4 regions of the Escherichia sp. B1147 genome follow, and region 3 is predicted to be linked to each of the others. Evidence: predicted binding sites of a transcription regulator. Region 3 holds the regulator's gene; each other region holds the start of a gene.
The links. Region 3 encodes CRP, which controls carbon source genes, mostly activating them, when cyclic AMP is high. Its sites were predicted from a motif close to ATGTGANNNNNNTCACAT; they were not measured.
Positions count from the first base shown of each region.

Region 1: the regulator CRP is predicted to act here: its motif matches at 1,816-1,833, upstream of mlc (sugar metabolism global transcriptional regulator Mlc).
Region 2: the regulator CRP is predicted to act here: its motif matches at 1,339-1,356, upstream of azuC (stress response protein AzuC).
Region 4: the regulator CRP is predicted to act here: its motif matches at 2,050-2,067, upstream of ydfZ (putative selenium delivery protein YdfZ).

Region 1 covers NZ_LFHY01000017.1:54,836-58,047, forward strand. The annotation lists gene bioD (dethiobiotin synthase) at 1-381, opposite strand, end outside; gene mlc (sugar metabolism global transcriptional regulator Mlc) at 507-1,727, opposite strand; gene A9180_RS18265 (LysR family transcriptional regulator) at 1,862-2,755, opposite strand; gene A9180_RS18270 (MFS transporter) at 2,862-3,212, shown strand, end outside.
Region 2 covers NZ_LFHY01000013.1:247,595-250,806, forward strand. The annotation lists gene A9180_RS14025 (non-heme ferritin-like protein) at 228-731, shown strand; gene yecJ (DUF2766 family protein YecJ) at 813-1,064, opposite strand; gene azuC (stress response protein AzuC) at 1,170-1,256, opposite strand; gene yecR (YecR family lipoprotein) at 1,510-1,833, shown strand; gene ftnA (non-heme ferritin) at 2,012-2,509, shown strand; gene A9180_RS14050 (YecH family metal-binding protein) at 2,547-2,786, opposite strand; gene tyrP (tyrosine transporter TyrP) at 2,976-3,212, shown strand, end outside.
Region 3 covers NZ_LFHY01000008.1:13,467-16,678, reverse strand. The annotation lists gene A9180_RS07430 (YccS/YhfK family putative transporter) at 1-1,001, opposite strand, end outside; gene crp (cAMP-activated global transcriptional regulator CRP) at 1,052-1,684, opposite strand; gene A9180_RS07415 (OsmC family protein) at 1,986-2,390, shown strand; gene A9180_RS07410 (phosphoribulokinase) at 2,445-3,212, opposite strand, start outside.
Region 4 covers NZ_LFHY01000017.1:38,849-42,060, reverse strand. The annotation lists gene ydfJ (MHS family MFS transporter YdfJ) at 1-172, shown strand, start outside; gene A9180_RS18185 (mannitol dehydrogenase family protein) at 261-1,721, shown strand; gene ydfZ (putative selenium delivery protein YdfZ) at 1,761-1,964, opposite strand; gene rspR (DNA-binding transcriptional regulator rspR) at 2,139-2,825, opposite strand; gene ydfG (bifunctional NADP-dependent 3-hydroxy acid dehydrogenase/3-hydroxypropionate dehydrogenase YdfG) at 2,914-3,212, opposite strand, start outside.

The DNA of each region.
Region 1 (3,212 bases), on a different contig from region 3:
GAGCGGACGCAGATCATTCATCAGGCTACGCCATCCGCCAGTCCCCTCAACTACAACATGATCAACTTTGTCGGTCAGGTTAGCCAGACCATTTGAAATGAGCGTGTAATTGATTGGACAACTGTGTGCCACGCTACTTTCTTCTTCGCTTAACGCAATGGGATTGACTGCTTCATAAGGCAGTTCAATTGATGAAACACTCTGCAACACCAGGGCATCTTTATTACGCAGCCCGTCAGGTGTCTCTTTGCTCCCCTTCGCTACGGGTTTGTATCCCGCAACCGTTTTTCCCTGGGAGGCTAACGCTTGTAGCAATGCGCGGGAAACCACCGTTTTCCCTACAGAAGTGTCTGTACCTGTTATAAAGAAACGCTTCAGCATCACTAACTCCACCGTTATGCTTCACTAATATAAGCCAGGAAAATAATTCAACGTGGAAAGTCTAAGTTATGCTTTCTGCACTCAATTTGAGATAGCGCAAATTTTGGTAGAACAGTTAAAAAATGTTAACCCTGCAACAGACGAATCAGCAAAGATCCATTATACATCGCGTCTTTTACCAGCGCGGCTCCCGCCATTGTCCCCTGATTGGTGAACTGAGTGCTCTCAACGCTAATATGCTGACTGTATGCTGGAAGCGCCTGCTGACGGATGCTGTCAGAAATCACAGGAAACAGAATCTTTGCCGCTTTGCTTAACGGCGAGCCAATCAGTATTTTTTGTGGGTTAAATAAATTCACCATGATGGCCAGAATGCGCCCAACATGCGCGCCTACGCCAGTGATAATGTCCTTTGCCAGCAAGTCTCCCTGCAACGCCGCATGGCATAAGGAATCCACGCTCAAAGGCTGCCCGTGCAACATCGAACTCATTGATTGATTAAGGCGTAATTGCGCCAGTTCGAGGATGCTGTCCACACTGGCGATGGTTTCCAGGCAACCGTGGTTACCGCAATAACAACGTTTACCATAGGGATCCACCTGGGTATGGCCAATTTCTACCAGGCTGCTGCTTCCGGCATGTAACAGGTGACCGTCGGTAATCACGCCTGCGCCAACATTGTGATCAATTACCACCTGAATCACATCGCGCGCCCCGCGAGAGGCACCAAATAATGCCTCAGCCATCGTCCATGCACTGATATCATGCTGAATATAAACTGGTACACCTGTGTGCTGCTCCAGCGCTTCGCCGAGCGGCATCTCTTTCACATCCTCGTAAAACGGCATCCGGTGCACAATGCCATTTTCCGTATCAATAATTCCCGGCAATGTAATAGCGATGGATGTCAGGCGTTCGAGTTTTTTTTGATGACGGATAAAAAACTGATCAATATGCGCAATGATACGTTCCAGCAAAGGCAATTCATCCTGAAGCGCCAGCTCCAGCGTCTCTTCCACCACCAGCTTGCTGCTTAAATCACGCAAAGCAATGAAAATCAAACCACGACTGATGCGCAGAGAAAGATAATGCCAGGCTTCTGTTTCCACCACCAACCCCACCGCAGGGCGGCCACGGTTTCCCGCTTCTTTAATTTCTAACTCTTGCACCAGGTGCGCTTCTAGCATTTCGCGGACAATTTTGGTGATACTGGCTGGAGCCAGTTGCGCCATGCGAGAAAGGTCGATACGCGAAATGGGACCAAGCTGATCAATCAGGCGATATACAACACCTGCGTTGGTCTGCTTTATTTGATCAATATGTCCAGGCTGGTTTTCAGCAACCACCTTATACTCCCTATATTTTCGCGCTCCGAAATAATCTGTAGGCTATGGTGAAACACTTCAATGCGTGCCGTCAAATTTTTACTTAGCCATGTGATTAACAGCACACTTTTCGGGTTTTTTGGCTGGATTTTACCTCACTTGAGAGCATTCAGCAGCTGAATACGAAAGTTTCGCGCAGCCGGACTTTGTTCATGATGCTTTGGCCAGACCAACCACATTTCAGAAACCGCATCTTCTTCAGCAATAGGTATCCAACGCATTTCATTAAGTTGAACACGCTTAAATGAGGCAGGTAAAATCGAAACCCCCAAACCGGCAGACACAAGGCCCATGATGGTCATTGCCTCACCCACTTCCTGGGTAATAACCGGTGTAAGATTGTAGCGTCGCATCAGGCCAAGAATGTCATCATAAAGCCCCGTCCCAACGTGAGGATCAAAGAAAACAAACGGCTCTTTTGCCAGTTCCGCCAGCGTAACTACAGATTTACTGGCCAATGAATGATCGTGCGGAATCATCGCCATAAGCGGTTCATGCACAATTACCGCGTGGTTCAACGTCTCCGGCAGCAAAGTATTGCGTAACAGTCCCATATCGAGTGTCCCTTCGATAAGGGGCGTAATTTGCTCGCGGGTATTCATCTCGCGTGTCTGCAAATGGACATCAGGAAATTCACGGCGAAATAACGATAAGGTATCTGACACGGCGCGAATGAATGGCGCCGATGAGGTAAAACCAATGCGTAACTCTCCCGCCTCCCCCTGATGCAGACGTTCAGCTCGCGCTGCGGCATCGTCTACCAGAGAAATAATTTGGCGACTATCGGCAAGAAATTGTTTGCCTGCAGCGGTGAGCGAGACGCTACGATTGGTCCTGGCCAGCAGGCGCGCGCCAATTTGTTGCTCCAACGCCTGAATCTGTTGGCTTAGTGGCGGTTGGGAAATATTCAGCCGAGCTGCAGCACGACCAAAATGCAATTCTTCCGCAACAGCGATGAAGTAACGGATGTGACGCAATTCAATATTCATATTTTAAACATATTATTTGAGACTATTAATATATTAGACATAACAATTCGATTTTCCTACTCTATTCCTGAGCTAACACAACGCGCATATTTAGTAAGGATTTCAAGTGAGTCGTACCACAACTGTTGATGGCGCTCCGGCAAGCGACACTGACAAGCAAAACGTTTCCCAGCCAAACCTATTCATCAAACGCGGTACGCCGCAATTCATGCGCGTGACCCTGGCGCTTTTTTCTGCCGGACTGGCAACCTTCGCACTTCTCTATTGTGTGCAACCTATCCTTCCGGTTCTTTCGCAGGAGTTTGGCTTAACACCCGCAAACAGTAGCATTTCACTGTCAATTTCAACGGCAATGCTGGCTATCGGTTTGCTGTTTACTGGCCCGCTTTCCGATGCCATTGGTCGCAAGCCAGTGATGGTGACGGCGCTATTGTTGGCCTCCATCTGTACGTTATTT
Region 2 (3,212 bases), on a different contig from region 3:
TTATTGCAAATCAATAACTCTAATCAATGAAATGTAAAAAAATATAAACTTTGTGATTTAAGGATTTTCTTATAATCCTTCAGGCGTTATGCTTATTTCAGATCATCGTCAGAATTGACTCCAGGATCACATTTCGGACCCGCAGAAAGGAATTATTCTGCAAACAGTAATTACGGTGTTTTGATTTATCTTGCACCTCTCGTCTTCTGGATATAAGGATATTAGGTATGGCAACCACTGGAATGCTTCTCAAACTCAACACCCAAATGAACCGCGAGTTTTATGCATCCAATCTCTACCTTCACCTGAGCAACTGGTGTTCTGAACAAAGTCTGAATGGCACCGCGACTTTTCTTCGCTCCCAGGCACAAAGTAACGTGACTCAAATGATGCGCATGTTTAACTTCATGAAAAGCGTCGGGGCGACGCCCATCGTTAAAGCCGTTGATGTACCTGGCGAAAAACTGAGCTCTCTGGAAGAACTCTTCCAAAAAACGTTGGAAGAATATGAGCAGCGTTCAAGCACGCTGGCGCAATTAGCAAATGAAGCTAAAGAATTGAATGATGATTCTACTGTCGATTTCCTGCGCGATCTGGAAAAAGAACAGCAGCACGATGGCCTCCTGCTGCAAACCATTCTTGACGAAGTGCGCAGTGCGAAACTGGCCGGTATGTGTCCTGTCCAGACCGACCAGCATGTTCTGAATGTCGTATCTCATCAGATACATTAATAAAATCGGCGCATAAAAAGATGCGCCGAATACAAAAAAATGGTGAAAACCGCTGCCTCACATCACTGAAGCAGCGGTTTTTTAATGGGATTCGTTTTGTGGGGTGAACTTTAGCTCAATCAACGCGATGGCTTTTTGAATAGCCCGCATAGTGACTGGGTCAGCAGCAGCCGGATGGTGAGTGAAATCAATATTCTTCAGCTGGCTGGACATTTTTTCACGAACCTCAACAGGCGCGATCACATCGAGCACATCGAGAATTTGTTTGATCACCAACTGGCAAGCAACAACATCAGAAACCAGTTCCTGATCGGCATTCAGCGGCTGGGACATCCTAAACTCCTGATAGCATTTTGAAAGCCGTTATAGTAGCGGCTTCCCTTCCTCAACGATAGTCACATCAGGGTACAAAAAAACCTGCCGGAGCAGGTTTTTTTATTATCTGAACATATTGCCAGGCGGTACGTCTTTGAACGTCTTGCAATAATTATTAAACATGCTTTTCAGGATTTTACGCAGTTTCATCGCGCCACTCCGATTATTTGTTATGCAGGTGTTATTGTTCTTGCTGCTTATAATATGACACTCATCACAAAAATCAATCTTTATGTGATGCAAATCACATAAATACCCCTTTAATGTTACGTAAATGATAACCATAAGATGTGTGCGTTCTGAAGAAAGCAAGGAATAGCGCTAATCCGTCGTCTTTTCTGTCCATAACCTGGCTGTGTCCACAAGTACAATACCTGTTTCTTCTCCCTCTTCAGGCTGTGACATGAAACATCTGATAATTGTTTTTTCACTTTTAACAGTAGCGGGCTGTACCGTAACTCGTCAGGCTCGCCTCAGCGATGTTGACGCCACGAGTGGCATTGTACGCCTCGTTTATAATCAGGCTTTTTTACAACACGCCCGCACTGACAACTATCTCGATCAGGGAATAGCGAACCGCGCATGTCAGCAGGTTGGATTTACCCGCGCCTTTGCGTTTGGGCAACCTGTAAGTAACTGTAGTTTGTTTGCAGGATCATTATGTCTGAATACGCAATTTACGCTGTCGTATCAGTGCCCATACTTAACCCCCTCGGCTTATCAATAAAGATTTTAATCAGCGAGGAATACTTCGCTGGTTAATTACCATCTCAAATAGCGTTAATGCGTTTTATTCACATTCGCATTTTTAATAATTAACTTTAATATTTTACCTTTTGCAAATAATAAAATAACAAATTATAGTGGCGCCACAGCAACAAATATAACCTTTGTGGAGCACTATCATGCTGAAACCAGAAATGATTGAAAAACTTAATGAGCAGATGAACCTGGAACTCTACTCTTCACTGCTTTATCAGCAAATGAGCGCATGGTGCAGCTATCACACCTTCGAAGGTGCTGCCGCGTTTCTGCGTCGCCACGCCCAGGAAGAGATGACGCATATGCAGCGTCTGTTTGATTACCTGACCGATACCGGAAATTTACCGCGAATTAATACCGTTGAATCACCGTTTGCTGAATATTCTTCACTTGATGAATTATTCCAGGAAACCTATAAACACGAACAATTAATTACGCAAAAAATTAACGAACTGGCTCACGCTGCCATGACTAATCAGGACTACCCAACGTTCAATTTCCTGCAATGGTATGTGTCTGAGCAACACGAAGAAGAGAAATTGTTCAAATCTATTATTGATAAATTGAGTCTGGCGGGGAAAAGCGGCGAAGGACTTTATTTCATCGATAAAGAACTCTCTACCCTCGACGCACAAAACTAATCTTCTCCGGCGGCAGATTTTCTGCCGCCGTTTCATATCAGTGACGGCAAATCTTACTTTTATCGGTTGAGAACCCTTCTTCGCAGGGAATAAATTTGCCTTTTGCCGCCAGAAAAGCCACCAACTCTCCCGCAGTCATCCCTTCAGCCGAGCAAGTATGAAAACGTGTCTGGTCACCAAAACGTGCTTTGATCGCCGCTTCCAGACTGGCGTGCGTATATTGCTCACCTGATTCAATCATCATATTTAACACTTCATGACCGTGAATAGATTCCATCGTTCCTCCTCAAAAAAGGCATAGCGTAACGATCCCAGCGTCTTAAGGCTTTGCGCCAGCGCAGTTCTGAATGCATTTATTGTATGTTTTTGTTTACACCAGATGTAACGCCGATTTGACGAAGTATGGATAATGCCTTAACCTGCGCCGCAGATATCACTCATAAAGATCGTCAGGACAGAAGAAAGCGTGAAAAACAGAACTCTGGGAAGTGTTTTTATCGTGGCGGGAACCACAATTGGCGCAGGTATGCTGGCAATGCCGCTGGCAGCGGCTGGCGTCGGTTTTACCGTCACTCTGACATTGTTAATTGGCCTGTGGGCCCTGATGTGTTACACCGCACTGTTACTGCTGGAAGTGTATCAGCATGTCCCTGCGGATACTGGTTTAGGCACGCTGGCAAAACGCTATCTGGGTCGCTACGGT
Region 3 (3,212 bases):
AGCGGTTTCTGGGTACGCAGCACTCGAGCGATGCGGCTGAAGTGCCAGTAGCAGAATTGCCCCACAGGGTTATCCGGATGCTGGCGGGCGATTTTCTCCAGTGCGCCAATTTGCTTTTCCATCGTAAAACGCGTCGGCAGGCGATGGTAAAGAATGTCATCAGCCAGCACGCGCAGGCGAGCGGCGACGGTTTGCGCATTCCAGCGGATAACTTCTTCTGCATGGCTACGCTCGACCAGCTTTTGCACCTCTTCAGGTTGATGCAAACTGACCGAAATATGTTCCTGTAAATCCAGTGCTTCCTGAAAAATGCGCAACATCCGCTTGTAATCGGTATTATTTTGCGCGGAAAGCATGTGCATTTGCTGATAGCACTGGGTAATCAAATCGACCGCTTTTTGCTGGCGTACCAGCAGTGGCGGGAGTGCTTTTTCAGGATCGGTATGCTGAGTGAGCAGACTGTATTTGATTTCACAGTAATCAGCCAGTTCACGGTAGAGCAGACTAAGTGACTCGCGTAGGGGCTGTTCGCGCCAGAGCCAGAACCAGAACCAGTTAAACAGTCCGTACCAGAGCGTGCCTAACGCGTAGATGAGCAACGGTTCCCAGACCGGCATATATCCCGCCAGACTGAGTGTAAAAATGGCGGCGAGTAACGATGCGGGAAGCAATTTTGCGTGCAATGGCCCAAGCTCGGCAGTGACGCCAAGTACCAGCGTTAACCCGGTCAGCAAAAAGGGCAGGGGGATATCTTTTTCCAACAGCAGCTGTGTCAGTAAGCTACAGGTAGCAAACAGCGACGCGCCAATAATCAGGCGTTTGAAAAAACGTTTATGGGGGGTATCAAGCCCCGCAATGTTGCAACAGGCAGGGACGAGTGAAAACAGCAGGCCGAGTCTTAATTCGCCAAACAACAGACCAACGGCCACGGGCAAACATAGCACCAGAGTTTGTCGTAGTGCATAGTTGATATCAGGATGATAAATCAGTCTGCGCCACATCGGTTTAAACAAAATGGCGCGCTACCAGGTAACGCGCCACTCCGACGGGATTAACGAGTGCCGTAAACGACGATGGTTTTACCGTGTGCGGAGATCAGGTTCTGATCTTCCAGCATCTTCAGAATGCGCCCTACGGTTTCACGAGAACAGCCGACAATTTGACCAATTTCCTGACGGGTAATTTTAATTTGCATACCGTCCGGGTGAGTCATTGCATCGGGTTGTTTCGCCAGATTCAGCAGCGTCTGCGCGATGCGACCTGTAACGTCGAGGAACGCAAGGTTTCCGACTTTCTCTGAAGTGACTTGCAGACGACGCGCCATTTGCGCGGAGAGACGCATCAGAATATCCGGGTTCACCTGAATTAATTGACGAAATTTTTTGTAGGAAATTTCAGCTACTTCACAGGCGGTTTTTGCACGTACCCATGCGCTACGTTCCTGGCCTTCTTCAAACAGGCCCAATTCGCCAATAAAATCACCCTGATTCAGATAGGAGAGGATCATTTCTTTACCCTCCTCGTCTTTGATCAGCACTGCCACAGAGCCTTTAACGATGTAGTACAGCGTTTCCGCTTTTTCACCCTGGTGAATAAGCGTGCTCTTGGATGGGTACTTATGAATGTGGCAATGAGACAAGAACCATTCGAGAGTCGGGTCTGTTTGCGGTTTGCCAAGCACCATGCGCGGTTATCCTCTGTTATAAGCTTTCTCCAGAGCCAGAAAACGCCGCTGTCTCTGGATTGCCGAAATGTGCTTCCCGCTACCTGGGAAGGGGCTATCAACTGAACTGCACGGTAATGTGACGTCCTTTACATACATGCAGTACATCAATGTATTACTGTAGCATCCCGACTGTTTTAGCATAGCTTTCGCTTTGTGTCTCCTGGTGTCTCGCTTCAGCATGACCCAGGTCGCCTTCCGTTGCGCGATTTGGTCAGTACGCGTACTCTGTCAGGAAAACTGACGCAATGGAGTTTCGATTATGCAAGCGCGTGTAAAGTGGGTTGAAGGGTTAACTTTTCTGGGCGAATCCGCCTCTGGTCACCAGATTTTAATGGATGGTAACTCTGGCGATAAAGCGCCAAGCCCGATGGAAATGGTGCTGATGGCGGCGGGTGGCTGTAGCGCCATTGATGTGGTTTCTATCCTGCAGAAGGGGCGTCAGGATGTGGTCGATTGTGAAGTAAAACTGACCTCTGAACGCCGCGAAGAGGCACCGCGCCTGTTTACCCATATCAATTTGCATTTTATCGTCACCGGTCGCGACTTGAAGGATGCAGCGGTTGCGCGTGCGGTGGATCTCTCTGCTGAGAAATATTGTTCAGTGGCGCTGATGCTGGAAAAAGCGGTGAATATTACCCACTCTTATGAAGTGGTTGCTGCGTGATTTAACTACCCCGTTGTGATGCCGGATAGTATTTTATCCGGCTTATTGGTGAAGTTACTCGATTTTCTTCCCTTCCATCAGTCGTTGCACCAGCGGCAGCATAATTAACTCCATTGCCAGACCCATTTTGCCTCCCGGCACCACTAATGTATTGATGTGGGAAATGAACGAACCTTGCAACATCGCCAGCAGCCAGGGGAAATCGATCCCCTCCAGATTACGAAAATGAATCACCACAAAGCTTTCATCCAGCGATGGAATGCCTTTTGCGGCGAAGGGGTTTGAAGTGTCGACGGTGGGGACGCGCTGGAAGTTAAGATGGGTGCGGGAAAACTGCGGCGTGATGTAGTTGATATAGTCTTCCATTGAACGTACAACCGAGTCCATCACCGCTTCTCGTGAGTGTCCGCGCTCGCCGGTGTCACGGATAAGCTTTTGAATCCACTCCAGGTTAACGATAGGCACTACGCCTACCAGTAAATCCACATGCTGCGCGACGTTATGTTGTGGTGTGACCACGCCGCCGTGCAAACCTTCATAAAACAGCACATCGGTGGGTTCCGGTAGCGCCTGCCACGGGGTGAATGTGCCTGGCACCTGATTCCACGGTACGGCTTCGTCGTAGGTATGCAGGTATTTGCGTGATTTCCCTTTGCCGCTCTGGCCGTATTCAATAAAGGTTTGTTCCAGCAGGCCGAAGTCGTTGGCTTCGGGGCCGAAGTAGCTGATATGCCGCCCGGCATCGCGCGCCTTGCGGATCGCCATATCCATTTCCGGGCGGGTGTAGCGGTGAAAACTGTCGCCTTCCACCTCGGCTGCTTG
Region 4 (3,212 bases), on a different contig from region 3:
GACTGAATCCTGGTATCCGATTGCGATAATGATTATGGCTTATTCCGTTATCGGTTTAATTTCCGCGCTGAAAATGCCAGAAGTTAAAGACCGCGATTTGAGTGCGCTGGAAGATGCGGCAGAAGATCAACCGCGCGTTGTAAGAGCTGCACAACCTTCAACAAGTCTGTAAATCCAGAACCCCTTCTCTTAGTGAGGAGGGATTTTTTATTCATATAACAAACCATTCAGCTTGCCATATTGAATTTTAAGGAATTGTCATGGGAAATAATTTGTTATCAGCAAAAACCACACTCCCTGTTTATGATCGTAATAACCTTACACCCAAAATTGTCCATTTAGGTTTTGGTGCATTTCATCGCGCGCATCAGGGCGTGTATGCCGATATCCTGGCTGCCGGGCATCATAGCGATTGGGGCTATTATGAAGTGAACCTGATTGGCGGTGAACAACAAATCGCCGATCTAAAACAGCAAGATAATCTCTACACCGTTGCGGAAATGTCGGCCGATGCCTGGACCGCGCGTGTCGTGGGGGTAGTGAAAAAAGCGTTGCATGCGCAAATAGACGGTTTAGAGGCTGTGCTTGCTGTCATGTGCGAACCACAAATTGCTATTGTTTCTCTGACTATTACAGAGAAAGGCTATTTTCACTCTCCGGCGACCGGGCAGTTAATGCTGGATCACCCGATGATCGTTGACGATCTAAACAATCCCCACAAGCCGAAAACGGCACCCGGGGTTATTGTGGAGGCGCTGGCTCGGCGCAAGGCCGCAGGGTTACCGGCATTTACGGTGATGTCGTGCGACAATATGCCGGAAAATGGTCATATGATGCGTGACGTTGTCACTTCTTATGCACATGCTGTCGATGCCGAACTGGCGCAATGGATTGTAGAGAATGTGACTTTTCCTTCGACAATGGTCGATCGCATTGTCCCGGCGGTAACGGCAGAAACGTTGAACAAAATCGAGCAGCTCACCGGCGTGCGCGATCCAGCGGGTGTAGCCTGTGAACCGTTCCGTCAGTGGGTTATTGAAGATAACTTTGTTGCCGGACGTCCGGAATGGCAAAAAGCAGGGGCTGAACTGGTCAGCGATGTGCTGCCTTATGAAGAGATGAAACTGCGTATGCTCAACGGCAGTCATTCATTCCTGGCGTATCTGGGCTATCTGGCCGGATATCAGCATATTAACGACTGCATGGAAGATGAAAATTATCGCCGTGCGGCACATGCCTTGATGTTGCGGGAACAGGCGCCGACGCTGAAAGTGCAGGGCGTGGATCTGCAAAATTATGCTGATCGACTGATTGAACGCTACAGTAATCCAGCGTTACGCCATCGAACCTGGCAGATTGCGATGGATGGCAGTCAGAAACTCCCGCAGCGTATGCTGGATTCCATTCGCTGGCATCTGACACAGGGCAGTGCGTTCGATCTGTTGGCGCTTGGCGTCGCTGGTTGGATGCGATATGTCGGCGGTGTTGATGAGCAGGGTAATCCCATCGAAATTAGTGACCCGTTATTACCGGTCATTCAGAAGGCCGTGCAAAGTAGCGGAGAAGGGAAAGCGCGCGTTCAGTCCTTGATGGCGATTAATGCGATATTTGGTGATGATTTGCCGAACAATGCATTGTTTATTGCAAAGGTGACGGAAGCGTATTTATCTTTATTAGCGCATGGCGCGAAAGCGACCGTGGCGAAATATGCGGTGAAGTGATAAGTGACAGCAATGCCGCCATCGGCGGCATTCACACGCTTAGTTCATGCCGAGACGAATCAGGTCCAGAGGCGCGAGTTTTTCATCACAACCTTCAACTACTACGGTTTTACCGCGGCGGATTTGCTCTGCGGTCAGACCTTCAGTATCAATCGACAGGATCTTGCCAGTGTGACCGGTGCCGCTAACCATAACACGGCTGCCAGTAGTGATTGCGTTACGGTTACGATCGTAGGTCGTCATAGGTGTTTTCTCCTTTCTGATTTACAGTCGAAGCCCACGTAACGGGCGCAATATAAATACTCCTGTCGAGTGAATTTTTTTTTGTTTATGATCAAGTTCACATCTTTTTTGATGCTTGCATAAACCAGAAGAAGGGGATGAACTCTCACCCCGAATGGGATGAGAGGAAAAGAATTACTCTTCGCTGAACCAGTCGCTATTTTCCTGGCGTATCAGTTGTACGGACTCGCTGATCTCCTGCAAATGCAATGCCATTGCCTTTTCAACGGCATCACCATCATGTATTTGCAGCGCAGAGAAAATATCCATGTGCTGGCGAAGCAGCATTTCCGGTGGCGAAACGTGGTCAAAACTCATGTAGCGCACCCGATCAACGGTCGCTTTCAGGTTTTCAATGGTGTCCCAGGCGAGTTGACAGTCGGCAATCTGAGTCAGGAGTTGATGGAAGTTGTCATCAAGTTCAAAAAAATCATCCAGTTGCTTGCGCTCAATGGCAATGCGTTGCTGGTGAAGATTTTGCTCTAGTTGGTAGCACTGGCTTTCAGTAATCATGCTCGCTGCCCGCCGAGCCACCGCGCACTCAATGGCCTGTCGAATAAAACTGCCATTGCGAACCTGGGTCATAGAGATTTTGTTGACGTAGCTGCCACGCTGCGGGCGAATTTGAATCAGGCCGTTTTCAGCTAGTTTAATGAAGGCTTCGCGAACCGGCTGGCGTGACACATTGAAACGAACAGAAACTTCTTTTTCCGACAACGGCGTACCAGGTGCAATCAGGCAATGCACAATGTCGCGGCGAAGAATACGATAAATTTGCTGATTGACAGGCTGTGTGGGATTAAGTTGTGTTTCGACGGTCATTCGTTCTTGCTTTTGAGTGGGTTAACCGCAAGAGTCTACCACTTTTTTGTGACAAGCAATAACCCGGCGGTGAGGCCGGGTATAAAAATTAATGCCGATGGACATTCAGACCAGCATAACTTTGGGTAACCGGCATCATTTCAAGGGTATTAATGTTAACGTGAGCAGGGAGAGTGGCTACCCACCAGACGGCTTCAGTGACATCTTCTGGTGTCAGCGCGACGGTATTTTGATAGGTTTTTTCTGCTTTGCCGTCATCGCCTTTAAAGCGGACATTGGAAAATTCGGTGCCGCCTACCAGCCCCGGTTCGATGTCTGTGACACGTACTGCCGTACCGTGCAGATCTGTGCGTAGATTCAGGCTGAACTGACGAACAAACGCTTTTG